One region of the Mesorhizobium sp. M2C.T.Ca.TU.002.02.1.1 genome, then DNA from elsewhere that is predicted to be linked to it. Evidence: predicted binding sites of a transcription regulator. Region 1 holds the regulator's gene; each other region holds the start of a gene.
What was found. Region 1 encodes LexA, which represses DNA repair genes until DNA is damaged. Its sites were predicted from a motif close to TGTTCNNNNTGTGTTCNG; they were not measured.

Region 1 (5,186 bases):
AACGAGTCGATGCGGCGCACCGGCATCTACCACATCATCTCGATCTCCGGCCTGCACATGGCGCTGGTCGCCGGCACGATCATGGTGCTTTTGCGCGGCGCCTTCGCGCTGTTTCCCGATTTCTCGTCGCGCCGGCCGGTGAAGAAATATGCCGCTGGTATCGCGCTCATCTCGATCGCGGCATACCTCGTGATCTCCGGCATCGTGGTGGCGGCCGAGCGAAGCTTCATCATGCTCGCCGTGATGCTCGCCGCCGTGCTCTTCGACCGCGCGGCGCTCACCATGCGCAACCTGGCGATCTCGGCCATCGCCGTGATCCTCGTCTCGCCGCATGAAGTGGTCGGCCCGAGCTTCCAGATGTCCTTCGCCGCCACCGCCGCCCTGGTCGGCGCCTATGCCGGCTTTGCCGACTATCGCGCCGGCAAAACGACCGCGCCGCCGGCAAAGCGTTCGTTCCTCGGGTTCCTGTCGCGAAAAATGGCGGTCGGTGTGGGTGGCGCCGCCGTGACGTCGCTCATCGCGGGCAGCGCGACGTTGCTGTTTGCGATCTGGCATTTCCAGCGCGTGTCGCCGCTCAGCCTGCTCGCCAACCTGGCGGTCATGCCGATCGTCTCGCTGATCGTCATGCCGTTTGCCGTGTTGAGCGCACTGGCTATGCCCTTCGGCTTCGACGGCCCGTTCCTCTTTGTCATGGGCAAGGGCCTGACGGCGATGATCGCCATTTCGGCGTGGATCTCCGAGCGCTCACCGGTCGATGCCGTCGGGCTGATCTCGATCCAGTCGGTGCTGCTGGCGACGGTCGCGCTGGTGATCGCGACGATGGCCACCACCTGGCTGAGGCTTGCCGCCGTTCCCTTTGCGCTCGCCGCGCTGCTGGCCATTCCGCATGCCCGCACGCCGGATGTGCTCATTTCCGAGGACGCGCATCTGGTGGCGATGCCGATCGGCGGCGGCGAGCTTGCCGTCAATCGCGACCGCTCCAACGAGTTCACCACCGACAACTGGAAACGTGCGCTGAAAGCCGAGACAATCGTGCCGCCGGAGACGTTCGCCAAAGATGCGCTGGACATCGCCGATCCCGTCGACCTGCCGCCCGGCTCGCCGTTCTACTGTACGGGTGATCTCTGCATCGGCCGGCATCCATCCGGCGCCATCGTCGCGCTCGCCGAAAACCGCGACAGCGCCCGGCCTGCCTGCGGCTTCGCTGATCTCATCGTCATCAACGACGCCACCGCCAACAATCCTTGCTACGATCCGCGCGTGCTTGTCGTCACCAAGCGGCAGCTGGCGCGCGACGGCAGCGCCGCCGTCTTCTTCGATCCGCAATCGGCAACCGCGCGGCCGGCCGTCCGCTATGCTGTGGAAGAGCCATATCGGCCCTGGCACGAGCAGCGGAAATACACTCGCGAAGCGAGAGGACTGCCGCCTTATCAAAAGCCTGCGCGGGCGGATGCGAAACCTTCGCGACCGGATCAGTAGCGGCGGATCAGCCCGACAAGCTTGCCCTGCACCTTGACCCGGTCCGGCCCGAAGATGCGGGTCTCGTAGGCCGGGTTGGCGGCCTCCAGCGCGATCGAGGCGCCCTTGCGGCGGAAGCGCTTGAGCGTCGCTTCCTCGTCATCGACCAGCGCGACCACGATCTCGCCCGGGCTTGCCGTGTTGGCGTTGCGGATGATGACGGTGTCGCCGTCGAAGATGCCGGCCTCGATCATCGAGTCGCCCTTGACCTCGAGCGCGTAATGCTCGCCGCCGGCTATCATGTCCGGCGGCACTGTGATCGAATGCGTCTGGTGCTGGATGGCGTCGATCGGCACGCCGGCGGCGATGCGGCCCATCACCGGAATGGATACGGCGGACCCGGCATCGTCGTCATTGCTTGGCGTCGGGGCGCGCGATGGCGTAGCCGGCTTGATCTGACGGTTGAGATTGTTCTGACCCAGGCTTCCCTGGATGACGCTCGGCGAAAACTTCTTCGCCGCATTGAGGCCGGGGGCGATCGAGTCGGGCAGCCGCAACACTTCCAGCGCGCGCGCCCGGTTCGGCAGCCGGCGAATGAAGCCGCGTTCCTCCAGCGCGGTGATCAGCCGGTGGATGCCGGACTTGGAGGCGAGGTCGAGCGCTTCCTTCATCTCGTCGAAAGACGGCGGAATCCCGCTTTCCTTCAGCCTTTCGTGGATGAACATCAGAAGTTCATGTTGTTTGCGCGTCAGCATGGCGGCCCCCACGGGTTCTGAAACCAGAATCAGAAAAACAAACCCAGAACAAACACTATCTGTTCCAGTTGTGTTCCGCAACCGTTTAAAGTTTAGTGAATTTGTTGACGTTTTGTTCAGCGTAACATCAGAACGCTGCATTCGGCGCCGGTTTCGGCGGCCGGCGCGAAAGGCTCGCGCACGATCAGGCCGTTGGCGTCGGCGAGCATCCTCAGCATCGAGGAGTCCTGGATGCCGAACGGGGTCGCGACCAGCGTGCCGGCGTCCTCGCGCACGACGGCGCGCACATAGTCCTGCCTGAGGTCATTGGCCTGCATCGCGGCGCCCAGCCGGGCCGTTCGCAGGTCTTGCCTATGGTCGCGGCCGCCGAGCCGGGCAAGCAGCGGCTTCAGGAACAGCTGCGAGCAGACGATGCTTGCCACCGGATTGCCGGGCAGGCCGATGCAACGGACGTTGCCAAGCCGGCCGAACATCAGCGGTTTGCCGGGGCGCATGGCGATCTTCCAGAAGTCGAGCTGCATGCCTTCGCCGGTCAGCACGTCATGGATCAGGTCGTGATCACCGACCGAGGCACCGCCGAGCGTGACGATGACATCGGCATTCGCCTCGACCGCTTTCCTGACCAACGCGGCGATCGCCTCCTTGCGGTCGGCGGCGATGCCGAGATCGAGCGCACGTGCGCCGACCGACTGGGCGGCTGCGGCGACGCCATAGGCATTCGACGAAATGATCTGATCGGGGCCGAGCGCGCTGCCCGGGGGCAGCAGTTCATCGCCGGTGGCGATGATTGCGACCAGCGGCCGGCGTACGACATTCAGGGCGGGATGGTTGGCCGAGGCGGCCAGCGAAAGGGCTGCCGCATCGAGCACACGGCCCTTTTCGAGCAGCACGTCGCCCTCACCGAAGTCGAGCCCGCGGCGACGTACATTGCGTGCTTGCGCGGTCGGTTCGGTGACCTCGATCTTGCCATTGCCGCGATCGCGGACGTTTTCCTGGATGACGATGGTGTCGGCGCCATCAGGCAGCGGCGCGCCGGTGAAGATGCGCACGGCCTGGCCTTCGCCGACGGTCCCGGAAAAGCGCCGCCCTGCAGGCGCCATGCCTATGACCTCGAGTTGCGCCGGCGCCGAAGCGACGTCGGCGGCGCGCGCGGCGTAGCCGTCCATGGCGGAGGCGTTGAAGGGCGGCTGCGTGCGCAGCGCCACAACCGGTTCCGCCAGGACCCGCCCGGCCGCATCCGCCAGCGGAATGCGTTCGCCCGGCAAAGGTGCTGCGCCGTCGAGCAGGCGTTCGAGCGCTTCGGCGACCGGAACCAACGCCATCAGGCATCCGCCTTGTAGTCACCGGACTTACCGCCGGTCTTCTCGACCAGCCGGACGCCGGAAATCACCATGCCGCGATCCGCCGCCTTGGCCATGTCGTAGATGGTGAGGCAAGCGACCGAGGCGGCGGTCAGCGCCTCCATCTCCACGCCGGTCTTGCCGGTGACACGGGCGAGCGCGGTGACCCTGAGGCCCGGCAGCGTGCGGTCCGGCTCGATCTCGACGGCCACTTTGGTGAGAAGCAGCGGATGGCAAAGCGGGATCAACTCATGCGTCTTCTTCGCGGCCATGATGCCGGCGATGCGCGCTGTGCCCAGCACGTCGCCTTTCTTGGCGTCGCCAGCGAGAATCATCTCCAGCGTTTCAGGCCGCATGGAGACAACGCCTTCGGCGGTCGCGGTGCGCGTCGTCTCGGCCTTGTCGCCGACATCGACCATGTTGGCTTCGCCCTTGGCGCCGAGATGGGTGAGGGCCATATCAGACGGCCTCGGCCGCTGCCTTGCCCGTCAGCAGAAGCTCGGTTGCCGCGGCCACATCGGCCTGTCGCATCAGGCTCTCGCCGACCAGGAAGGTGCCGATCTTGCTCTTCTCCAGCCGGCGGCAATCCTGATGCGTGAAGATGCCGCTTTCGCCGACCAGCAGCCGGTTCGCCGGCACCATCGGCGCCAACCGCTCGGAAGTCTCAAGGCTGGTCTCGAAGGTCCGCAGATTACGGTTGTTGATACCGATCAGCCGCGACGACAATTTTAGCGCACGCTCCATTTCAGCCTCGTTATGCACCTCGATCAGAGCGTCCATGCCGAGCTCGAAGGCGGTCGCTTCGAGGTCCCTGGCCAGCGTGTCGTCGACGCTCGCCATGATGATCAGGATGGCGTCGGCGCCCCAGGCGCGCGCTTCGTAGACCTGGTAGGGATCGAACAGGAAATCCTTGCGCAGGGCCGGCAAGCGTACCGCTGCCCGCGCGGCCGTCAGGAATTCCGGCGCGCCCTGAAAGGACGGTGCATCGGTCAGCACCGAAAGACAGGCTGCGCCACCTTTCTGATAAGCCCTGGCGAGCGCCGGCGGATCGAAATCGGCGCGGATCAGGCCTTTGGAAGGGCTGGCCTTCTTGATCTCGGCGATCAGCGCGAAGTTGCCGGCCCGGCGCTTGGCGTCGAGCGCCGCGAGGAAGCCGCGCGTCGCACCGGCATCCTTTGCCCGCGCCTTGATCTCGACGAACGGTACTTTCGCTTTCGCCGCGGCGATCTCGTCGCGCTTGTAGGCTTCGATCTTGCGCAGGATATCCGACAAGGCCTTATCCGTTCGAAATCTCGACAAGCTTGTCCAGCACGCCAAGCGCGCGGCCGCTGTCGATCGCTTGCGCCGCCGCCGCGATGCCGTCGGCCAAAGTCGTCACCTTGCCGGCCACGACCAGCCCGGCGCCGGCATTCATCAGCACCGTATCGCGATAAGCGCCGGGCGCTCCGCCCAGCATATCGCGTAATTCCTTGGCGTTGTAGGCCGCGTCGCCGCCGCGCAGCTCTTCCCTGGTGTGCCGCTTCAATCCGACGGCTTCCGGCGTCAGGGTAAAGCTGCGGATCTCGCCGCCGGCAAGCTCCGCCACCTGGGTCTCGCCCGTGGTGGTGATCTCATCATAGCCGTCGCCATGGAC
Region 2 (6,170 bases), on a different contig from region 1:
CCGTCTCGTTGGCGGCCGGGGCATCGGCAACCGCCGAGCCACCGCCCAACGCCAGCTTCTTGCGAGCTTCGCTCAATTCCTTCTCGAGCTTCTTGCGCTCCTCGAGCAATGTCTCGACGCGCGCCGGCACGTCGGCCGGCGAGATCTTCAAGGTTGCCGCCGCGGCCTTCAGCCGCCTGTCCTGCTCGTCGAGATGCTTGCGTGCCGCCTCGCCGGTCAGCGCCTCGATGCGGCGCACGCCGGCCGCCACCGCGCTGTCCGACAGGATGCGCACCAGGCCGATGTCGCCGGTCGACCTGACATGCGTGCCGCCGCAAAGCTCGACCGAATAGGGCCGATTGGCCTTGGCGCCATGCAGGCCTGTGCCCATCGACACGACGCGCACCTCGTCGCCGTATTTCTCGCCGAACAGCGCCATCGCACCCTCGGCGATCGCATCATCGACCGACATCAGCCGCGTCGTCACCGGGCTGTTCTGCACCACGATCTCGTTCGCCATGCGCTCGACCTCTTCGAGTTCGTCCGACGAGATCGGCTTGTTGTGCGAGATGTCGAAGCGCAGGCGGTCGGGCGCGACCAGCGAGCCCTTCTGCGCCACATGGGTGCCCAGCACCTCGCGCAGCGCCTCGTGGATGAGATGCGTCGCGGAATGGTTGGCGCGCAGCTTCGAGCGGCGGGCATGATCGACCTTGAGCTCGACGGCGGCACCCGTCTTCACCGTTCCCTTAGTCACCTTGCCCAGATGCACGAACAGACCGTCGGCCTTCTTCTGCGTGTCGGAAACCTCGATCGAAAAACCCTCGCCCGAGATCACGCCGGTATCGCCCATCTGGCCGCCGGATTCGCCGTAGAACGGCGTCTGGTTGACGACCACGGCGACCGCATCGCCCTGGCTCGCGCTGTCGATGGCCTTGCCGTCCTTGACCAGCGCCTGGACGATGCCCTCCGCAGCTTCCGTCTCGTAGCCGAGGAATTCGGTCGCGCCGGTCTTCTCGCGCACCGAGAACCACACCGTCTCGGTCGCGGCTTCGCCCGAGCCCGCCCAGTGCGCGCGCGCCTCGGCCTTTTGCCGTTCCATCGCGTCGGTGAAGCCGGCGATGTCGACCGAGATGCTGCGCTGGCGCAGCGCGTCCTGTGTTAGGTCGAGCGGGAAGCCGTAGGTGTCGTAGAGCTTGAAGGCCGTCTCGCCGTCGAGCATGTCACCGGCTTTGAGCGTCTCGGTCGCGTCCGAAAGCAGGCCGAGACCGCGCACCAGCGTCTTGCGGAAGCGTGTTTCCTCGAGCTTCAGCGTCTCGGTGATCAGCGCCTCGCCGCGCACCAGCTCGGGATAGGCCTGACCCATCTCGCGCACCAGTGCCGGCACGAGCTGCCACATCAAAGGCTCCTTGGCGCCGAGCAGCTGCGCGTGGCGCATGGCGCGGCGCATGATGCGGCGCAGCACGTAGCCGCGCCCCTCGTTGGAGGGCAGCACGCCGTCGGCCACGAGGAACGAAGACGAGCGCAGATGATCGGCAATGACGCGATACGACGCCGCGTTCTCCTGGTTCGGGCCCTGGCCGAGCGCGGAGGACGCCGCGTCGATCAGATGCTTGAACAGGTCGGTCTCGAAGACGCTTTCGACTCCCTGCAGGATGGAGGCCATGCGCTCCAGGCCCATGCCGGTGTCGATCGAGGGGCGCGGCAGGTCGACGCGCTCTTCCTTGGTCACCTGCTCATACTGCATGAACACCAGGTTCCAGAATTCCAGGAACCGGTCGCCGTCTTCTTCCGGACTGCCGGGCGGGCCGCCCCAGATATGCTCGCCGCGGTCGATGAAGATTTCCGAGCACGGACCGCACGGACCGGTGTCGCCCATGGCCCAGAAATTGTCGGAGGTCGGGATGCGGATGATGCGGTCGTCGGAAAAACCGGCGATCTTCTTCCAATAGGCCGCCGCCTCGTCGTCGGTATGATAGACGGTGACGAGCAGCTTGTCCTTCTTGAGGCCGAAACCCTTGGTGATCAGGTTCCAGGCAAGCTCGATCGCGCGCTCCTTGAAATAGTCGCCGAACGAGAAATTGCCGAGCATCTCGAAGAAGGTGAGATGGCGCGCGGTGTAGCCGACATTGTCGAGGTCGTTGTGCTTGCCGCCGGCGCGCACGCTCTTCTGCGCGGTCGCGGCGCGCGAATAGGGACGCTTCTCCAAGCCGGTGAAGACGTTCTTGAACTGCACCATGCCGGCGTTGGTGAACATCAGCGTCGGATCGTTGCGCGGCACCAGCGGGCTGGAGGCGACGATCTCGTGACCCTCCTTGCGGAAGTAGTCGAGGAATGTCGACCGGATGTCGTTCACGCCACTCATTGCATACTGCCTTTTTCGCAAGAACCGCCGGCCCGGCCGGCGGCAAATGGGCTTTGGTGTTTCAGAAGATAGATGGGCCTTTTAGCGATAGCTCTTGAGCCTGTCCAGAAACACGGAAACAGGCACGTCGCCCAAAGGTGCGCAAGCGGTTTTGGGAAAACGGCATGCATAAACAAGGAACCAAAGTGCCTGAATTTATGCAGCGCAAGGCGCTTTGGGCCAATCAGCAGGCGAGCGGCGGCCCAGCACCACCCGCAAAAAGCAAAACCGCCGGCGCGAGGGCCGGCGGTTCGGGGTACGCAGTACTCAAGAACTCGATTACATAAGCATAATGCAATGAACCAGGATTGTGGCCGAACTCCGGCTAAGCCGACTAATTTCTTTCGCTCAATCCTGCTGCGCGATCTTCCTGGAATGAGCCTGCCTTAAACGGCGCCGGCTTCGTCCTCGAAACCGTCGTCCCCGCCCTCGGAGCCACCATTCTCGAGGAATTTCTCGGCGATCAGCCCGGCATTCTGCCTAAGCGCCATCTCGATCTCGCGCGCCGTGTCCGGATTGTCGCGCAGGAACAGCTTGGCGTTCTCGCGACCCTGGCCGAGACGCTGCGAATTATAGGAGAACCAGGCACCCGACTTCTCGACCACGCCAGCCTTGACCCCGAGATCGACGAGCTCGCCGGTCTTGGACACGCCCTCGCCATACATGATGTCGAACTCCACCACCTTGAAGGGCGGGGCCAGCTTGTTCTTGACCACCTTGACGCGGGTTTGGTTGCCGACGACCTCGTCGCGGTCCTTGACCGAGCCGATGCGGCGGATATCGAGGCGCACCGAGGCGTAGAATTTCAGCGCGTTGCCGCCCGTGGTCGTCTCGGGCGAGCCGAACATGACGCCGATCTTCATGCGGATCTGGTTGATGAAGATGACCATGGTGTTGGAGCGCGAGATCGAGGCGGTCAGCTTGCGCAGCGCCTGGCTCATCAAACGAGCCTGGAGACCGGGCAGCGCGTCGCCCATCTCGCCTTCGATTTCGGCGCGCGGCGTCAGTGCCGCCACCGAGTCGACGACCAGGACGTCGATGGCGCCCGAACGCACCAGCGTGTCGCAGATTTCCAGCGCCTGCTCGCCGGTGTCGGGCTGCGAGATCAGCAGGTTTTCCAGGTCGACGCCGAGCTTGCGGGCATAGACCGGATCGAGCGCGTGCTCGGCATCGACGAAGGCGCAGATGCCGCCCTTCTTCTGCGCTTCCGCAACCGTGTGCAGCGCCAGCGTCGTCTTGCCCGAGCTTTCCGGCCCGTAGATCTCGACGATACGGCCGCGCGGCAGGCCGCCGACGCCGAGCGCGATATCGAGGCCCAGCGAGCCGGTCGGCACGGTTTCGATCTCGACCGCCTGCTCGTTGGCGCCGAGCCGCATGATCGAGCCCTTGCCGAAAGCGCGCTCGATTTGCGACAGCGCCGCATCCAGAGCCTTTGATTTGTCCACTGCCTTATCCTCTACAAGCCGCAAAGTATTCTGAGCCATGATACATCACCCCTTGGTCGTCAATGAAGGCCGGACAATCCGTGATCCCTGCCGATTTGTACCTTTTTTGTTCTCATTTGGCAAGAGGCAACAAATATCTGAAAAACAATCAATATCTGGATTTGTTCTATTTTTGTCTCACCAGAGGCAGTGCGGAGCGCAACCACTGGTCCAGAAGAGATTTCGATATCCGGCCATCCGAATCGCGACCCCGATTGCAGGGTGACCCGGGGAAACCTAGAGCAATTCCAGGAAAAGTGCGTAGCGGTTTTCCGTCCGGAATTGCGCAAAACTAAAGAGTTAGAGCGGTTCGGCGATTCCGTGAAACGCTGAACCGCTCTAGTGTGCGCAGCCGCACGATCAATGAAAGTCAGCGACCCGAAATGCCGACATCCCCAACTATCCTGGTCCCAACGATTCTGGCTTTGGGCGGCGCCCATATCGACCGGCGCGGCCAGGTCTCGGGCATTTATGTGCCGGCCGCCTCCAACCCCGGCATGATGCGCGAGGATGTCGGCGGCGTCGTCTTCAACGCGCTGCGCAGCGTGGTGAAGCGCGGCGTGTCGGCCTCGCTGATCTCGGTGCGCGGCGGCGACGCCGCGGCCGAAACGGTCGCCGCGGCGATCGACAACGCCGGCATAACGGACCTCTCGGTCGTGTTCCTCGACCGCACGACGCCGAGCTACACGGCGCTGATCGACGCCGAGGGCGAATTGATCGTCGGGCTGGCCGACATGGCGCTCTACGACCTCGCCTTTCCCAAGCAGATGAGGCGTTCCAAGGTGCGCGAGGCGATCGCCGCCGCCGACGCGATCCTGTGTGACGCCAATCTGCCGACGGCGGCGCTGGAGCGCCTGGTGGCGCAGGCCGGCGGCCGGCCGGTCTTCGCCATCGCCGTCTCGCCGGCCAAGGTCGTTCGCCTGTCGCCGCTGCTCGGCGATCTGTCGCTGCTTTTCATGAACCGCCGCGAAGCCGCCGCGCTGGTAGCCGCCGAACTGTCGGGCAAAGCCCTTGTCGGTGCGCTCAGGCGGGCCGGCCTCAACGCCGGCGTGGTTACGGCCGGCAGCGCCCCCGTGCTGGGCTTCGACGACACCGGCATCTTTGAAATCGACCCGCCCGCGCCGCGCCGGGTCGCCGACGTGACCGGCGCCGGCGACGCCCTGACCGGCGCGACGGTCGCCGCCCTGCTGCGCGGCCTGCCGCTGCGCGCCGCGCTGCGCGAGGGCGTAGCGGCGGCAATGCTCGCCATCGAGAGCCCAGAGGCCGTGCCGTCCTTCACGACCGCCAACTTCGGCCAAGCGCTTGCCCTTGTGCCGGAGGCACGGGAGGTGGCATAGGGCACCGACAATCTAGTTCCTCCTTGTCGGAGACAGCCATGACGCCGCAAACCGCCCGTCCCTTCATCGACATCCATCCGCCCGTGGCGGAAGCGCTTGCCGCCGGCCGGCCCGTGGTGGCGCTGGAATCGACCATTATCACCCATGGCATGCCCTACCCCGACAATGGCGCCATGGCGGCCAAGGTCGAGCAGATCATCATCGACGGCGGCGCGGTGCCGGCGACGATCGCCGTGGTCGACGGCCGCATCAAGATCGGCCTGTCCGACGGCGAACGCGAATCGCTCGCCATGACGGGCGACGCCATGAAGCTGTCGCGCGCCGATCTCGGCTTCGCGGTCGCTCAGAAGCGCACCGGCGGCACCACGGTCGCGGCCACCATGATCGCCGCGCATATGGCCGGCATAAAAGTCTTTGCCACCGGCGGCATCGGCGGCGTCCACAAGGGCGCCGAAAAGAGCTTCGATATCTCGGCCGACCTCGACGAACTGGCGCGCACGCCGGTCATCGTCGTTTCGGCGGGCGCCAAGGCGATCCTCGACATCGAAAAGACCCTGGAAGTGCTGGAGACGCGCGGCGTGCCGGTCATCGGCCATGGCAGCGAGACGATGCCCGCCTTCTGGTCGCGCCAGTCGCCTTTCCGCGCGCCGCTGACACTCAATGCGCCTGAGGACATCGCCCATTTCTACCGCACGCGCCAGGCGCTGGGCCTGGGCGGCGGCATTCTGGTCGCCAACCCTGTGCCCCGGAATGACGAGATCCCGGCCGCTGAGATGGACGGCTACATCCAGGCGGCGCAAAAGGCGGCCGAAGCGCAGAAGGTCACCGGCAAGGCGGTGACGCCGTTCCTTTTGTCGAAGATCCTGGAACTCACCGGCGGCCGCAGCCTCAAGACCAACATCGCGCTGGTCGAGAACAACGCGCGGCTGGCGGCGGAGATCGCCAAGGCGCTGTAGGGACGGCAGCTCC
Region 3 (14,545 bases), on a different contig from region 1:
TTCTTGTAGCCGGCCGCCGAAATGCGGGCCATGACCTTCATCGCCGTGCCGTAATCGGTCGACTTGTCGCCGCGGATGAAGATGCGCTCGTCATAGCCGGTCTTGGAAATCGCCTGCAGCTTGGCCACCAACTCGTCGATCGGGATTTCGGTCTCCTGCAGGAAAATCTTCCCCGTGGCGTCGATCGACACGGTGATCGGCTGCGTGTCGACATTCATCGCCTTGGCCTGCGTGTCCGGCAGGTCGATCGGCACCCCGACGGTGAGCAGCGGCGCCGCGACCATGAAGATGATCAACAGCACCAGCATCACGTCGACCATCGGCGTGACGTTGATTTCCGACATCAGGGCATGGTGACGGCCGCGGCGCCTATGACCGCGCCCGCCTCGCCCCGAGCTACCTGCGCCAGCAGCAGACATCCCCATGATCGTTCCTCAGGCCTTCTGCGCTACTTTTTCATCGATTTGGCGCGAGAGTATGGCGGAGAACTCGTCCGAGAACCCTTCCATGCGCACGCCGAGCTTGTTCGCGTCCGATGACAGCTTGTTGTAGGCGATGACCGCCGGAATGGCCGCGAGCAGGCCGATCGCGGTCGCGAGCAGCGCTTCCGCGATGCCGGGCGCCACCACCGAAAGGCTGGTGTTTTTCGAGGCGGCGATCGCCTGGAACGACGTCATGATGCCGATGACGGTGCCGAACAGGCCGATGAATGGCGCGGCCGAGCCGGTGGTGGCGAGGAAGCCGAGGCGGCCCTCCAGCCTTTCCATCTCGCGCGTCAATGCCAGGTCCATGGCCTTGTCGATGCGCGTCTGCAGCGCCAGCGGCGATTTCGCGCCCTTTTCGAAACTCTTCTTCCATTCGCGCATGGCGGCGACGAAGATCGCGCCCATGCCGGTGGTCTTTCGGTCGGCCAGCGTGCGGTAGAGGTCCTCGAGCGATTGCCCGGACCAGAAGACCTGTTCGAAGCGGTTCAGCGCCAATTTCATCCGGCTATAGGCGACGAGCTTGTCGATGATGATCGCCCAGGTCCAGATCGAGGCGCAGAGCAGGCCGATCATGACCAGCTTGACCACCCAGCCGGCCTGCATGAACAGGGCCCAGATCGACAAATGCGCTGCCGGATCGGCAAGAGCGATGTTTTCCATGACTTAAGTCCTTAAGGTTTTCCGGGCATCGCTGGCGGCTGGCCCATGGGCATTCCTTTGGTCCGATCGCGCGAAGCTTGAAGCTTGCGGGATAAGCCCCGAATGCACCGTTTCGCGGCCTTTTCGAGGCAAATATTGGTGAAAGGAAGGCGCACGAATTGCGCCAATCTTCGCCAATTCCTTCATGAACCGTTATGGTTAAGGATGGGTTAGGACGTGAGGCGCGGCGCATTGCCGCGCATGGCTTGGGCGACATCAGACGAGACGTGCTCCAAGGGCAAGCTGAGATTCAGGTCAGGCCGAGCCGAGAACGATAGCTTCCGAGAACCGGAGCGGAGCGTACTTGAAGTACGTGAGCACCGGAAGCGCAGGAAGCCGTCGTTCGCAGGCCGGCCTCACCTGAATATCAGCTTGCCCGAGGCATGAAGGCGGCAATCCACTCCTTCGGGAAGCGCTTCGGGCGGCCGCTTTCGCCGACGATCGCCGCTTCGACTTTCGCCTCCACAAGCACGTCGCCGCCGCGCTTCAATTGCTGGCCCATGAAGATGCGGGCGCCTGAAATAGCGTCGGTGCGCGTGTCGATGGTGAGGATATCGTCCATGCGCGCCGGCGAGCGGAAGTCGATCTCCATGCGCCGGACCACCCAGACGATGCGCTCGCCATGCTTGCCGTCCAGGAGCTCGGTGTGGTGGACGCCGGTCAGCCTCAGATAGTCGGAGCGGCCGCGTTCGAGGAATTCGAGATAGCGCGCATGATAGACGACGCCGGAGAAATCGGTATCGGCATAGTAGACCCTCGCCATCAGCCGGTGGCCGAAATCCGTCAGCGCTCCGGAAAGCCCGGCGCTGAGCGCCGCCGATTCACCATGATCGTCCATCGCGCTTTCCTTTTTCGGCCCAGAAAGGCACCTAAAGCCCGACGGGCTTTAGGAATCTTTGCGCGTGCCGTTGCCCCAAACCGCTCCACAGTTTTGGGCGACACGCATAGTCTCGCGCGGGAACGGGATGGCACTGTTGGGCACGATGATCAAGACCTTGATGGCGGCAGTTTGTGCGCTCGCCATGCTGGCGCTTCCGGCCGGGGCGGCGACGTTCTCGATGAAGCGCGGCCTCAATCTCGACCAGTGGGTGACCTGGCCGGCCGAGGACAAATGGGGGGAGCGCCAGGCGATCCTGCCTTATCCGGAGTGGCGCAAATTCCTCAAGGCGGACGATCTCGAGGCGCTGAAGGATGCAGGCTTCGACTTCCTGCGCATGCCGGTCGATCCCGCGCCCTTTCTCTCGGACCGGACCGCGGCCCTTCGTGGCGACCTCTTTGCCAGCGTCCTGGACTCCGCGCGCATGATCAACCGCGCCGGCCTGAAAGTGGTCGTCGACCTGCATCTGATTCCCGCCGGCGGCAACCGCAAGATCGGCATGAGCGAGGTGATGGATAACCCAGCGACGTTCGACGCGTATGTCGACGTCGTGCGCGCCATGGCAAAGACACTCGCCAGGGAAGACCCGCGGCTTGTCGCGCTGGAGCTGATGAACGAGCCGATCGTCGATTGCGACGAGAACGGCACCAGTCTTTGGCCCGACCGCCAGAAGCAGCTTTTCGCGGCCGCGCGCGCTTCCGCCACAAGGCTGACGCTTGTGCTCACCGGCGGCTGCTACTCGAACGCAGCCTCCTTGGCGAAGGTCGATCCGAAAGCGATCGCGGACGATAACATCATCTGGGCCTTCCACTCCTACGATCCATTCCTTTTGACGCATCAGGGCGCGACCTGGGCCGGTGATTTCATCCAATACGTCACCGGCCTGCCCTACCCGCTGACGGCCGTTCCGAAAGCGCGGCTGGATATGGCGCTGGACACGATCCGCGACCGGATCAGGACTGAGGCGCCCTGGGCGCGGCAAAGCGGCCTGCTCGCCTATCTCGACGAGCAAGTGTCGGCGATGGACACCACCGAGAAGCTGCTTGGCGTGATGGACGCGCCCTTCGCGACGGTCGATGCCTGGGCGAGGGCCAACGGCGTCAAGCCGCAGGATATCACGCTCGGCGAATTCGGCATGATCCGCAAGGAATACGGCAACGGCTTCGTCATGCCGGCCGCATACCGCACGGCCTATGTGCGCGACATGATCGCCCGCGCCGAGGCGCATGGCTTCTCCTGGTCGGTATGGAGCTATGGCGGCGCCTTCGGCATCGTCGATGCATTCGACGGCGAGAAGGCGGAACCCGACGTGATGGATATGATCAGGTCGCTTCATTAGCCCCAAGGTCGATCTGCAGTATCTCCGGCCGCACCCCGAAACGGATCGGGGCGATGCTGAAGCCGAGACCTCCCGAGACGATCAGGTTGCGGTCGTTTTCCACGACATGGCCATAGGCATAGCGGTTGCCATAGGCCGAAGGCACGACCGGTGAATAGCCGAACAGCCGTACCTGTCCGCCATGCGTGTGTCCGGACAGCGTCAGCGAAACCCGCCACGGCACTTTCGGGAAAATGTCCGGCTCATGCGCAAGCAGGATGATGGGGGCGGTGTCGCCGACCTTGGCCAGCGTGCCGGGAAGGTCGTCGAGGCCGGTGAGTCCTCTGCGGCCCTTCGCCTTGTCCGGCAACAGCGCAATCTGGTCGGCCAGCCCGGCGATCCAGAAACCCTGGCCGTCCTTTTCCAGGCGCACGACGTCGTTCTCCAGCACCGGAATGCCGACGGCCTCCAGCGCCTTGCGCGAAATGGTCGGGCCGCCCCCGGCGGCTTGAGCGGCGCGGTCCTCCCACCAGTCGTGATTGCCGAGGATCGAGAACACGCCAAGCGGCGCCTTGAGCCCGGAGAGCGCGGGCGCCCATTCCGATGCGTTCACCCAGCCGGTCACCATCCGGGTGCCGGCGGGATAGTCGCCGAGCATGACGATGACGTCCGGCTGCAGCGCATTGGCCTGCTCGACCAGCGCTGCGATCCGTTCCGGCGTCATCCAGGGCCGGCAGGCATGGATGTCGGCCAGCGCCACGACGCGCAGCTTGAGCCCGGCCGGCCAATGCGGCGGCGTCAGCGTGTAGCGCTTCACATGGGAGAGCAGCATCGGCTCGATGCCGACCGCATAGGCGCCGAGCGACACCATGGCGAAGGCCGAGCCGCCGACGAGGCGCAGGAAGGCGCGTCTGGTGATCATGGATCGGCCCAAGCCCCTTGGGAATCTATCAGGGAGCTGCCTTAAAGGCGGCAATTGCGCCCTGAGCTAGGCCGAGGCGCGCAGATTCTGCGCAGATCGGCCCGCCGCTCGGCCGAACGGCGAACAAATCTGCGTTACTCTTCCTGGAACAGGCTGATCTGCTGCTGGGCGATGTCCTTGGGCGGATCGAGGCCGAGATGGCGCCAGGCATTGGCGGTCAGCACGCGGCCGCGCGGCGTGCGCTGGATGAAGCCCTGCTGGATGAGATAGGGCTCGATGATGTCCTCGATCGCGTCGCGCGGCTCGGAGAGCCCGGCAGCGATCGTCTCGATGCCAACCGGGCCGCCGCCGAAATTGCGCGCGATCATCGACAGATAGCGGCGGTCGAGCGCGTCGAGGCCGAGCGCGTCGACCTCCAGCCTGGTCAGCGCCTCGTCGGCGATCTTCCTGTCGACATGGCCATCCCCGGCGACGCTGGCGAAGTCGCGCACGCGGCGCAACAGCCGGCCGGCGATGCGCGGCGTGCCGCGGGCGCGGCGCGCGATCTCCACCGCGCCGTCGTCGCCGAGCGGCATCGAGAGAATCCGTGCGCCGCGCCGCACGATCTGCTCCAGCTCCTCGACCGTGTAGAAATTGAGCCGCACCGGAATGCCGAAGCGGTCGCGCAGTGGATTGGTCAGGAGCCCGAGCCGGGTTGTTGCCGCGACCAAGGTGAAACGGGCGAGGTCGATCTTGACCGAGCGCGCCGCCGGCCCCTCGCCGATGATCAGGTCGAGCTGGAAATCCTCCATCGCCGGATAGAGGATTTCCTCGACCGCCGGATTGAGGCGATGGATCTCGTCGATGAAGAGGACGTCGCGCTCTTCCAGGTTGGTGAGCAGCGCCGCGAGATCGCCGGCCTTGGCGATGACCGGGCCGGAGGTGGAGCGGAAGTTGACGCCGAGCTCGCGCGCCATGATCTGCGCCAGCGTCGTCTTGCCGAGCCCGGGCGGGCCGACGAACAGCACATGATCGAGCGCCTCGCCGCGGCTCTTGGCGGCGTCGACAAAAACCTTGAGATTGGCGCGCACCGCCGCCTGGCCGACGAATTCGTCGAGCGACTGCGGCCGCAGTGTCTGGTCGGCGTCCTCGCCGCGCTTGTCGGGGGCAATGAGGCGGGGCGAAAGGCTCATGCCGCGCCCTCTGTGCGCGGCGCAACCCCGACAAGCGGAAGGCCAACCGCGTCCCTTACTGCAGCATCGACTTCTTCCAGCGTGGCCGGACCACCGAACGGATCGCCCAGAAACCCAGCAAGGTCAGCGAATTCAAGATTGCGTGGGGTGCCGATCAGGCGGCCGTCCATGACCGTCAAGGCAACCTTGTCGCCGGCCTTGAGCGAGAGCGCGTCGCGAACATGCTTTGGAATCGTCATCTGCCCCTTGGAAGTCAGATTGGCATCTGCGCCCATATTCCTATTTCGGGCAAATGTCACCGCGCCAGTTCCTTCAGGCCGAAGCGGATCAGCTTGGACGCATCCGCGCCCTCGCCGGCCGATTTCAGCGCCGCCGCAACCGCGTTGGCGGCGATGTCGCGCGAGTAACCGAGATTGACGAGCGCCGAGACCGCATCCGTGATCGGCGCTGCGGCCACGCCTTCGCCGAGCTCCTGCTTGAGGCCGATCGTCCCGGTGGCCGCGCCCGCATAGGCCGGCGCCTTGCTGCGCAATTCGGTGACGATGCGCTCGGCCACCTTCTTGCCGACGCCGGGCGCGCGGGAAACCATGGCGATGTCGCGCAGGGCGATCGCGTTGGCGAGATCGGCCGGCGCCAGCGTCGACAGCACCGCCAGCGCCACCTTGGCGCCGACGCCCTGCACATTGTTCATCAACAGGCGGAACCACTCGCGCTCCAAAGCGCTCTGGAAGCCATAGAGCCGGATCATGTCCTCGCGGACATAGGTCTCGATGAACAGCACCGTCGCCTCGCCGGGCGACGGCAGCGCGGCAAGCGTGCGCGCCGAGCAATGGGCGACATAGCCGACGCCATGCACGTCGATGACGCAGCTATCCTCGTCGATCTCCTCCAGCGTGCCTTTCAGCTTGCCGATCATGATTTTCCCCTCACCCCGCCACCGCCATGCGATAGGCGACGCTCGGGCGGTGATGCGCATGGCAGATGGCTATGGCAAGGGCGTCGGCGGCATCGTCGGTGTCGAACATCGCCTTCGGCATCAGCACCTTCACCATCATGTGGATCTGCTTCTTCTCGCCGTGGCCGACGCCGATGACCGCCTTCTTGACGGCATTGGGGGCATATTCGGCGACCACCAGGCCGGCGCGCGCCGGCACCAGCATGGCGATGCCGCGCGCCTGGCCGAGCTTCAGCGTCGCGGTCGCGTCCTTGTTGACGAAGGTCTGCTCGACCGCCGCCTCATGCGGCATGGCCTGGTGCAGCACCTCGGCCAAGCCGTCATGCAGCTGGCACAGTCTTGTCGCCAGCGGCGCCTTGTCGTCGGACCGCACCGTGCCGGACGCGACGAAGCGCAGCGAGTTGCCCGCGCTGTCGATAATACCCCAACCGGTGCGCCTCAGCCCCGGATCGATGCCGATGATGCGAATCGCTTCCCCCATGCGCCAAGTTTAGCCTCGGCGGCAAGCGATGCCAGCGAAATGTGAACAAACCAGAAACAATTGCAATCCCAAGAACGCAGCCGAAAAGCCGATCGAACCGGCGGTCGCGGGCTAGCCGTACAATCCCCGGATCTAATTCGTCACGCGACGGATGGTTTTCGACAGCCGCGCGAGAAATGCCGGCCTGGACGATGCGACCAGCTTCCACGCCAGGACCGCATTGCCCATGCGCCGCGGCAGGATTCCGATGCTAAGGAACCAGGCCGCCAGGGTGGCCCGCCGCCGCCAGGATGCGTTCATTTCCAGGCTGGCGGTAGCGCCCGCTCTTGCCAGTCCCAGCCGGGAGTCGGTTTCAACCGGATGCTGGGGCTCATCGACGCAGAGCGAAGCCAGCCGCTCTTCCAGATGGACCGGGTCGTGAAGGCCGGCATCCGCTGGCACGGTCAAGCCGATCTCGGCCGCCCGGTCGGATAAGGCTTCGAGGCGGCGGAAGTCATGCTCGACGCGCCAGCGCGCCCGCTCGGCAAGCTTTTCGGCAAAGACCGAATGGTTGGAGCCGTGGATGCGGTAGGCGCCAAGGCAGGTGTCGATGGCTTTCACTTCTCCGTGCAGCGGCGCGAGCGTCGCGAGATAGCCGTCGGCGCCTTGCCGGAAATCGCTTTCAGGCATGGGCATTATCGGTTCCAGCGCCTCGCGGTCGAACGCCAGCCCGCTTGTCACCGTCGTCCGGTACCGCCCCTTGCGCAACAATTCCGGAACGACGTCGCCTGAATCGAACGGCTGTTCCGGAGGGGGAAAGACATCCTTGATATGCTGGTTCTCATCGACGAGATGCAGTCGGAATTGCGCCTGGGCGACATCCGCGTCCCACTCGTCCAGGACCTCGGAGACGGCGTTCGGATAGAGATAATCGTCGGCGTCGAGAAAAAGAATGATCTCCCCGGTGCTCGCCTCGAACCCGGTATTGAACGCTGCGCCATGCCCGCCATTCCTGCGCCTGAGGCACGGACGGATCTTGTCGCCGTAGGATTCGATGACGGCCACCGACGCATCCGTCGATGCATCGTCGACGACCACGACCTCGACATTTCGGTGATCCTGCTCCAACGCGCTGTCGATGGCGCGTCCCAGGAACTGTTCGTAATTATAGTTGGGGATGATGATCGATACCGGAATGCGGTCCAATGGCGAATGCACGGGATCAAGCCTCGCAATCTGCTTTGGTCACAGTGACGGTGATTCCTGCAGAACCGGCTCGGTCGACCCGGCTGCGGCGAACGGCCCCAACTAGGGTCCCGTCGCTTCAAGGCAAGGGTCATATTCCCCGCAAAGGCCGGCTTGGCCTTCAAATGCGATGACAGCTGCCGCAATATCGAGCGCAGTCAGAATCGCAGGCGCTCGATTTGCAGCCAGGACGGCTCGTCAAGCCGCAGTTCGGCGAGGGATCGATTCTGCGCGACGCTATCGTTGCAAACGCGGTGTCAGCCGCGCGCGAACGCCGTGTTCAAAAGGCTGATCTGGTCGGAAACCGGGTTGGCCCGCCGCCCGGGGGCATGCGTGTCGCTGATGACGCCGCCATAGATTTCCTCGTCCATGCGCCGCACCAGCGACTGCAGGCGCAGCGAGCGCGTCACGAGGTCCAGAAAATCCTTGGGCAGCTCGTTCCAGCCAAGCGCCTCGTCATGCGCGGACGCCGTGTCGAGCCGTACCTTGGACTTCTCCGAGGCCACCTGGTCGCGCGTCATCTCGCCGGAATTCGCCGCCCGCTGCAAAAGCAGCCAGGAGGCGACCTGCATGAGCCTCGTGGTCAGCCGCATCGACTCGGCCGCATAGAGGGTCGCGGCCGTGCGCGACAATTTCTTGGCTTCGAGCCTGCCCTTGCCATCGAGATACTCGGCGGCCTGCTCGACCAGCCCCATGCCTTCCTGGTAGAGCGGCTTGAAGGATTGGGAGAAAACCCGGCGCTCCGCCAGCTTGACGGTTTTCGCGCTGCCCTTCGAAGGCTCGTTCATCGATACGCCCCTGCACTGCCGCCAGCCGATTCGGCAATCCTTGCCGACACGGCCGCACCCTTAAATGACTGAGGCTTGAAAATGCGCTTCGACGCCCATGAAGGCAAGCGCATGTTTAACAAACGGTTAACGCCGGCCGCGTTGCAGCCATCCGCCGGCGGATGGCGCCGGCCTGCTGCCTGCGGACAAAAAAAGAGCCGCGGATAAGGCGGCTCTCAGGAGTTTAACAGGGAGGCGTCAAACAAAGTGGCTCCAACCACTCGGTAAGAATCCAGCAAAACTGGATGGGCATAGTAAACGCCCGTAAAGCTTAATGAACCCTTAACGCCGAGTGGAATTTTTGAGCGAACGGACTTTCCTGTGCCGGAACAGGACAGCGGCTTCGCTTCCCGGGCCCCTCTGAAAACCGGATTTTCGAACGCCGACCGTGGCCATCGAAACATGTTGGCTGCTGCGGCGGCATCGTTCCGAAACACGCGCCAAGCACAAGGCCGCTCCTCTCAGGCGATGCGCAAACCCGCGCCACCGCAGATCAAACAAGATATCCGGGAGCAAACCATGGATTGGTATTCGATCGTCAAATTCCTTCACGTCGTTTCGGCTGTTTTGTGGGTCGGCGGCGGCTTCGTGCTGTTCCTGCTCGGCGTGCTGGCCGAGCGCGCCGGCAACATCGAGGACAAGCTGCTGGCGATGCGCGCCAGCGGACAGCTCGGCGGCAGGTTCTTCGCGCCGATGTCGATGCTGACGCTGGTCTTCGGGCTGATCATGTGCGGCTTCTGGGTCGGCTTCACCGAGCTGTGGATCGTCATCGGCCTCGTCGGCTACGCCACGACCTTCTCGATCGGCATGCTGATCTTCAAGCCGACCGGCGAGCGCATGGGTGCCATGGTCGCCAAGGACGGCGTGACGCCCGCCGTTCTCGCCATCGGTCAGCGCATGATGAGCTGGGCGCGCCTCGACTATGCGGTGATGCTGGTGATCATCGCCGACATGGTGCTGAAGCCCACTTTGCACGACATCGGCATTCTTGCCGGCATGGCGATGGTGGTTGCGCTGGGCGCCGCGCTCGCCTTCGGCGGCAGCCGCCAGATGGTGCCGAGCGCCGCGTGAATCCTTATGGTGCGGCTGGCCGTCAGGTCAGCCTCACCATAAGCCGACTATGCCGTCCCACAGCAGCTTGACGGCGACCACCGCGACGGTGGCATAGGTGAACGGATAGAAGACCTCAGGCCGCATGCGGCGCACCAGCCAGGCGCCGGCGATCGTCGACAACGGCGCCAGCGGCATCAGCGCGGCCGACGCGATCAGGTTGGTGGCGTCGAACTGGCCGAGCGCGAAATAGGGGACGAGCTTCAGCGCATTGGTGGCGGCAAAGAAGATCGCCGCGGTTCCCGACAGCACCTTCGGGTCGAGCCGGATCGGCAGCGCATAGACCTGGAAGGGCGGGCCGCCGACATGGGCGACGAAGCTGGTGAAGCCGGCGACCGTGCCCCAGAAGGCGGCGGCGACGCGGTTCGGCTCCGCCGCATGATCGGCGCCGTGGCGGAACTGCAGGTAGATCCAGCGCAGCACGAACACCAGCGCGACGGCGCCGACGATCAGCCGCACCATCTCCTCGGTGACCAGAGCCGCGGTCAGCCAGCCGAGCCCGATGCCGATGACGGCGCCAGGCATCATGTCGACCAGCATCTTGCGGTCGTAGACGCCCCACCAGGTCCACACCGAAACGATGTCCATCAGGCACAGGATCGGCAGCAGGATGGCGGCCGCCTGAACCGGCGGCATGGTCAGCGCCATCAGCGGCACGCCGACGAAGCCGACCGCGCCGCCGAAGCCGCCTTTCGACAGGCCGACAAGGATCACCGCCGGAATGGCGGCGGCATAGAACCACGGATCGCTGAGCAGGCCTGACATCGGCAAAGGAAGGTTGGAGAAGGCGGGAACGCAGCCATAGCGCAGAACAGCGCCGCCGGGATAGTCATTAATGCCGGCATCCTCATCCTGACGACTCAGACTTGATGATGCACCATCATGCTTGTCTTGGTGCAAGATTCATTTCCGTGAAATCAGCGCAAACGCCGGAGATTGGTTGAAGCCACCCCAACTTCGTCATTCTATGGCGGAGCAAGGAGCGAAGCGACGCGGCGCAGACCATAGAATCCATGCCGTGACTTGGGAGCGTTACTGCGGTGCAGAATTCTGCTCCGTTGCACGCCTTGGCGAAGGTAACGGAATGGATTCCAGGGTCTTCGCGACGGAGCTTCGCTCCTGCTCCGCCCTGGAATGACGATCGCGATGGGCGTTTCGGCCAATCTCCAACGCATGCCACCCCAACGCAAACAAAGCCAACCGGTCAAATCCCTGTGCAGCGCCGCTACCCATGTGCGGCGATGGCTTCGATGATTTGCGGCCAGTCGTTGCGGTGCAGTTCGTGGCCGCCGCCTTCGACCTCGACCAGCCTTGCGCCGCGAACCGCCTTGGCGAGCGCCTCGCCATGCTCGATCGGGAAAAGCGGATCGGCGGTGCCATGGATGACGAGCAGCGGCGCGCGCAGATCCCGTACCGTCCGCTGCGGACCGCCGCCCTTGAGGAGGAAATGATTGGTCGCGCTGGCGAGGCCGCCGGAACGATCGTAGTCCGCCTCGATCATCTTGCGCGTGCGTTCCTCGTCGAAGGGATGGCGTATGCTGGCGATTGCCCGAGCGTCCTTGACCATGAAATCGAGGACCTGCCCGCGGTTCGACCAGTCGACGTCGCCACCCTCCGCCGAATGCTCCTTGTAGGCTTCGGTCGTCCCGGGCAGGCCGGACGTATCGACGCCGAGCGGCGAACAGGAGAGCACGGTGAGCGCGCCGACGCGTTCGGGATATTTCAGCGCCACGCTTTGCGCGAGCATGCCGCCCATCGACATACCGACGACATGCGCCTTGGCGACGCCATGGTCGTCCAGCATGCGGATGGCGTCATCCACCATGTCCTCGAACGTGTAGGTCGGCGCTCCGAGCGGATATTTGGTCGATAGGCCGGTGTCGCGATTGTCGTAGCGGATGACGAAGCGACCGCGCCCGGCAAGCTGCCGGCAGAAGGCTTCCGGCCACCACAGCATCGAGGCCATGGCGCCCATGATCAAAAGGATCGGCGGATCTTGCGGACTGCCGAAGCTTTGCGAAACGATGTCGGGGCGCTGCATTGCGGCGGTCATCCGATCCTCCAATCTGATTGCGTTTTGCAATCAGTTGCACGATAATAAAACCGATATCATAATGCAACTGGTTTTTCTGGAGACTGCTATGAGCATCGACCGTCGGTCCGGTTGCCCCATCAATCTGTCGCTCGAAGTGTTCGGCGACCGCTGGAGCCTGATCATTCTGCGCGACATGATCTTTGGTGGCCGGCGTCACTTCCGCGAGCTGCTCAACGGCTCGCTGGAAGGCATCGCCTCCAACATCCTGGCCGACCGGCTGAAGCGGCTGATGGAGCTCGGCCTGCTGACCAAGGCCGACGACCCCAGCCACAAGCAGAAGGCGATCTACAGCCTGACCGAGATGGCGATCACGCTGGTGCCGATCATGGCGCAGCTCGGCGCCTGGGGACGCGTCTGGCTGCCGGTCACGGAAGAATTGTCGATCCGCGCCGAGCTCTTGGAAAAGGGCGGCCCGCCGCTATGGGAGCAGTTTATGGACGAACTGCGCCACGAGCATCTCGGCGCGCCGTCGAAGACGCCGCCCGGCACGCCGACCGTGCGCCAGCAACTGCGCGCCGCCTACGAGGCAGTGGTCGCGCGGAAGGCCGAGATGCCGTCAGTTTAAGTTTATGTCGCGACTCGCCGACCGCATCGACACCGAGAAGCCGGCCAGCACGTCGAACAGCGCGATGATCATCAGCGTGAAGAAGACGGAGTGCGCCGCGCCCTTGACCAGCAGGAATTCGACCAGGAAGGCGATGAAGACCAGCGTCGACAAAAGGTGATCCAGGATCGAGGCATTGGTCGTGCGCACCGATTTCGAGATCTCGATGAACAGGAAGATCAGCCCGATCAGCACCATCAGGTCGCCGAGCGTCATCGAGAACACACCGCCCGACATCATGCGGAAGGAGAACATCTCGGTCATCCACGGATCGTCACCGCCGCCGAACAATCCGAGCAGGCCGAGATTGTAGAGGACGAAGGGCACGATCAGCAGCGGGATGGCACCGAACATCTGGGCGACTCCAATGGGGCACCCTTTTGTAAAATCCGCCGCCGGCGCGTCGTCAAGGGTTTTCGCCGGCGACGACGAACACGCTCTAAGACCTAATGAAATAACGATGTCAGCCGGTTGTCCGGCCGACATCGCGCCTTCATGTCAGCGCGCGAAGGACCCTCAGCGCTTGAAGTAGCCGGCGCGCACGGCCGCGCCGATGACGTTCAGGATGATATGGCCGGCCGTCATCGAGGTGATCTCGTTGACATCACGCGCCGGCGCGATCTCGACGATGTCCATGCCGACCAGCCTGCCCTTGCCGACCAGCCCCTGGATCAGCTCGGTCGTCTGCCGGTAGGTGATGCCGCCCGGCTGCGGGCCTTCGACCGCCGGCATCACCGACGGATCCAGCCCGTCTGCGTCGATGGTGAGATAGTAGCGGCCGCCATCCGGGATGCGCTTCAACAGCGCCGCGGTGCCGATATCCTGCCATTCATTGGTGGTGATGATGTTGGCGCCGTAGGCGCGCGCCGCCTCGACCTCCTCGGTGCGGGCGCTGCCCTGGCCGCGGACGCCGACCTGGAAGATCTTGTCGATATGCTTCATCTCCGAAGCGCGGCGGATGGTGCTCGAATAGCCTTCCTTGACGCCGTTGACGTTGTCGCGCCAGTCGAGATGGGCGTCGAGCTGCACCAGCGTGATCGGACCTTCGCCGTCCAGCGCACGGAAGATCGGGATCGGAATGCCGTGGTCGCCGCCGATGGTGATCGGCAAGGCGCCGGCGGCCAGGATCTTGCGGATCGCGGCTTCCGCCAGCTTGTAGTGGCCGACGTGATCCGCGGCGTTGCCGGGCACGTCGCCGACATCGACCACCTTGATATCCTGCCCGGCGAAGACCGGCCCGCCGATGTCGAAATCATAGCGGTCGAGCGCCTGGCTGATGCGCTTGGAAGCGCGTCGCACCGCGGTCGGCGCGTTGGTCTGGTCGTTGATCAGCTCGTCGATCGTGTAGGGATCGCCATAGGGCATGCCGATGATGGCGACATCGGCCTTCAGCGTGTCGAGATCCTCGACCAGCGGGAAGTTCATGAATGTCTGGAAGACATCGCGCGGCGCGGTGGTGAGCTTGGACATGTAGTCTCCTTCTGTGTTGAAAGCCTTGCGAGTTCAGCCGCGCGAGACGGCGAGATGCGGAGTCAGGCGGCGCTCCAGTCCGCGCGCCGCGGCAGCCACCAGCACGGTGAGAGCCCAGTAAAGCAGCGCGATCGCGGTGAAGATCTCGACCGGCGCGAAGGTGCGGCCGATGATGTCCTGCGCCATATAGGTGAGTTCCGGCACGGTGATCGCCGACAGGATCGCCGATTCCTTGATGAGCGTGATGGTGAGGTTGGCGGCCGCCGGCAGGATGTAGCCCGCCACCTGCGGCAGCAGCACCTTGCG

Region 2: recA (recombinase RecA) is a predicted target of LexA. The motif match lies at 3,922-3,939, and genes of this name have one in related genera.
Region 3: ruvC (crossover junction endodeoxyribonuclease RuvC) is a predicted target of LexA. The motif match lies at 6,951-6,968, and genes of this name have one in related genera.

Annotation. Positions count from the first base shown of each region.
Region 1 covers NZ_RZTO01000388.1:413-5,598, reverse strand. Annotated here, with positions in the region: partial or broken gene EOD07_RS20085 (ComEC/Rec2 family competence protein) at 1-1,479, shown strand, start outside; gene lexA (transcriptional repressor LexA) at 1,473-2,213, opposite strand; gene glp (gephyrin-like molybdotransferase Glp) at 2,330-3,535, opposite strand; gene moaC (cyclic pyranopterin monophosphate synthase MoaC) at 3,535-4,011, opposite strand; gene trpC (indole-3-glycerol phosphate synthase TrpC) at 4,013-4,825, opposite strand; partial or broken gene trpD (anthranilate phosphoribosyltransferase) at 4,830-5,186, opposite strand, start outside.
Region 2 covers NZ_RZTO01000292.1:574-6,743, reverse strand. Annotated here, with positions in the region: partial or broken gene alaS (alanine--tRNA ligase) at 1-2,341, opposite strand, end outside; gene recA (recombinase RecA) at 2,767-3,864, opposite strand; gene EOD07_RS16920 (carbohydrate kinase family protein) at 4,248-5,201, shown strand; gene EOD07_RS16915 (pseudouridine-5'-phosphate glycosidase) at 5,240-6,157, shown strand.
Region 3 covers NZ_RZTO01000032.1:2,083-16,627, reverse strand. Annotated here, with positions in the region: gene tolR (protein TolR) at 1-425, opposite strand, end outside; gene tolQ (protein TolQ) at 435-1,145, opposite strand; gene ybgC (tol-pal system-associated acyl-CoA thioesterase) at 1,552-2,022, opposite strand; gene EOD07_RS03270 (cellulase family glycosylhydrolase) at 2,150-3,400, shown strand; gene EOD07_RS03265 (metallophosphoesterase) at 3,384-4,301, opposite strand; gene ruvB (Holliday junction branch migration DNA helicase RuvB) at 4,436-5,473, opposite strand; gene EOD07_RS03255 (AbrB/MazE/SpoVT family DNA-binding domain-containing protein) at 5,470-5,748, opposite strand; gene ruvA (Holliday junction branch migration protein RuvA) at 5,769-6,389, opposite strand; gene ruvC (crossover junction endodeoxyribonuclease RuvC) at 6,400-6,909, opposite strand; gene EOD07_RS03240 (glycosyltransferase family 2 protein) at 7,042-8,106, opposite strand; gene EOD07_RS03235 (DUF1465 family protein) at 8,391-8,921, opposite strand; gene EOD07_RS03230 (DUF2269 family protein) at 9,480-10,031, shown strand; gene EOD07_RS03225 (sulfite exporter TauE/SafE family protein) at 10,065-10,835, opposite strand; gene EOD07_RS03220 (alpha/beta hydrolase) at 11,296-12,123, opposite strand; gene EOD07_RS03215 (helix-turn-helix domain-containing protein) at 12,212-12,730, shown strand; gene EOD07_RS03210 (hypothetical protein) at 12,722-13,123, opposite strand; gene EOD07_RS03205 (agmatinase) at 13,286-14,239, opposite strand; gene EOD07_RS03200 (amino acid ABC transporter permease) at 14,273-14,545, opposite strand, start outside.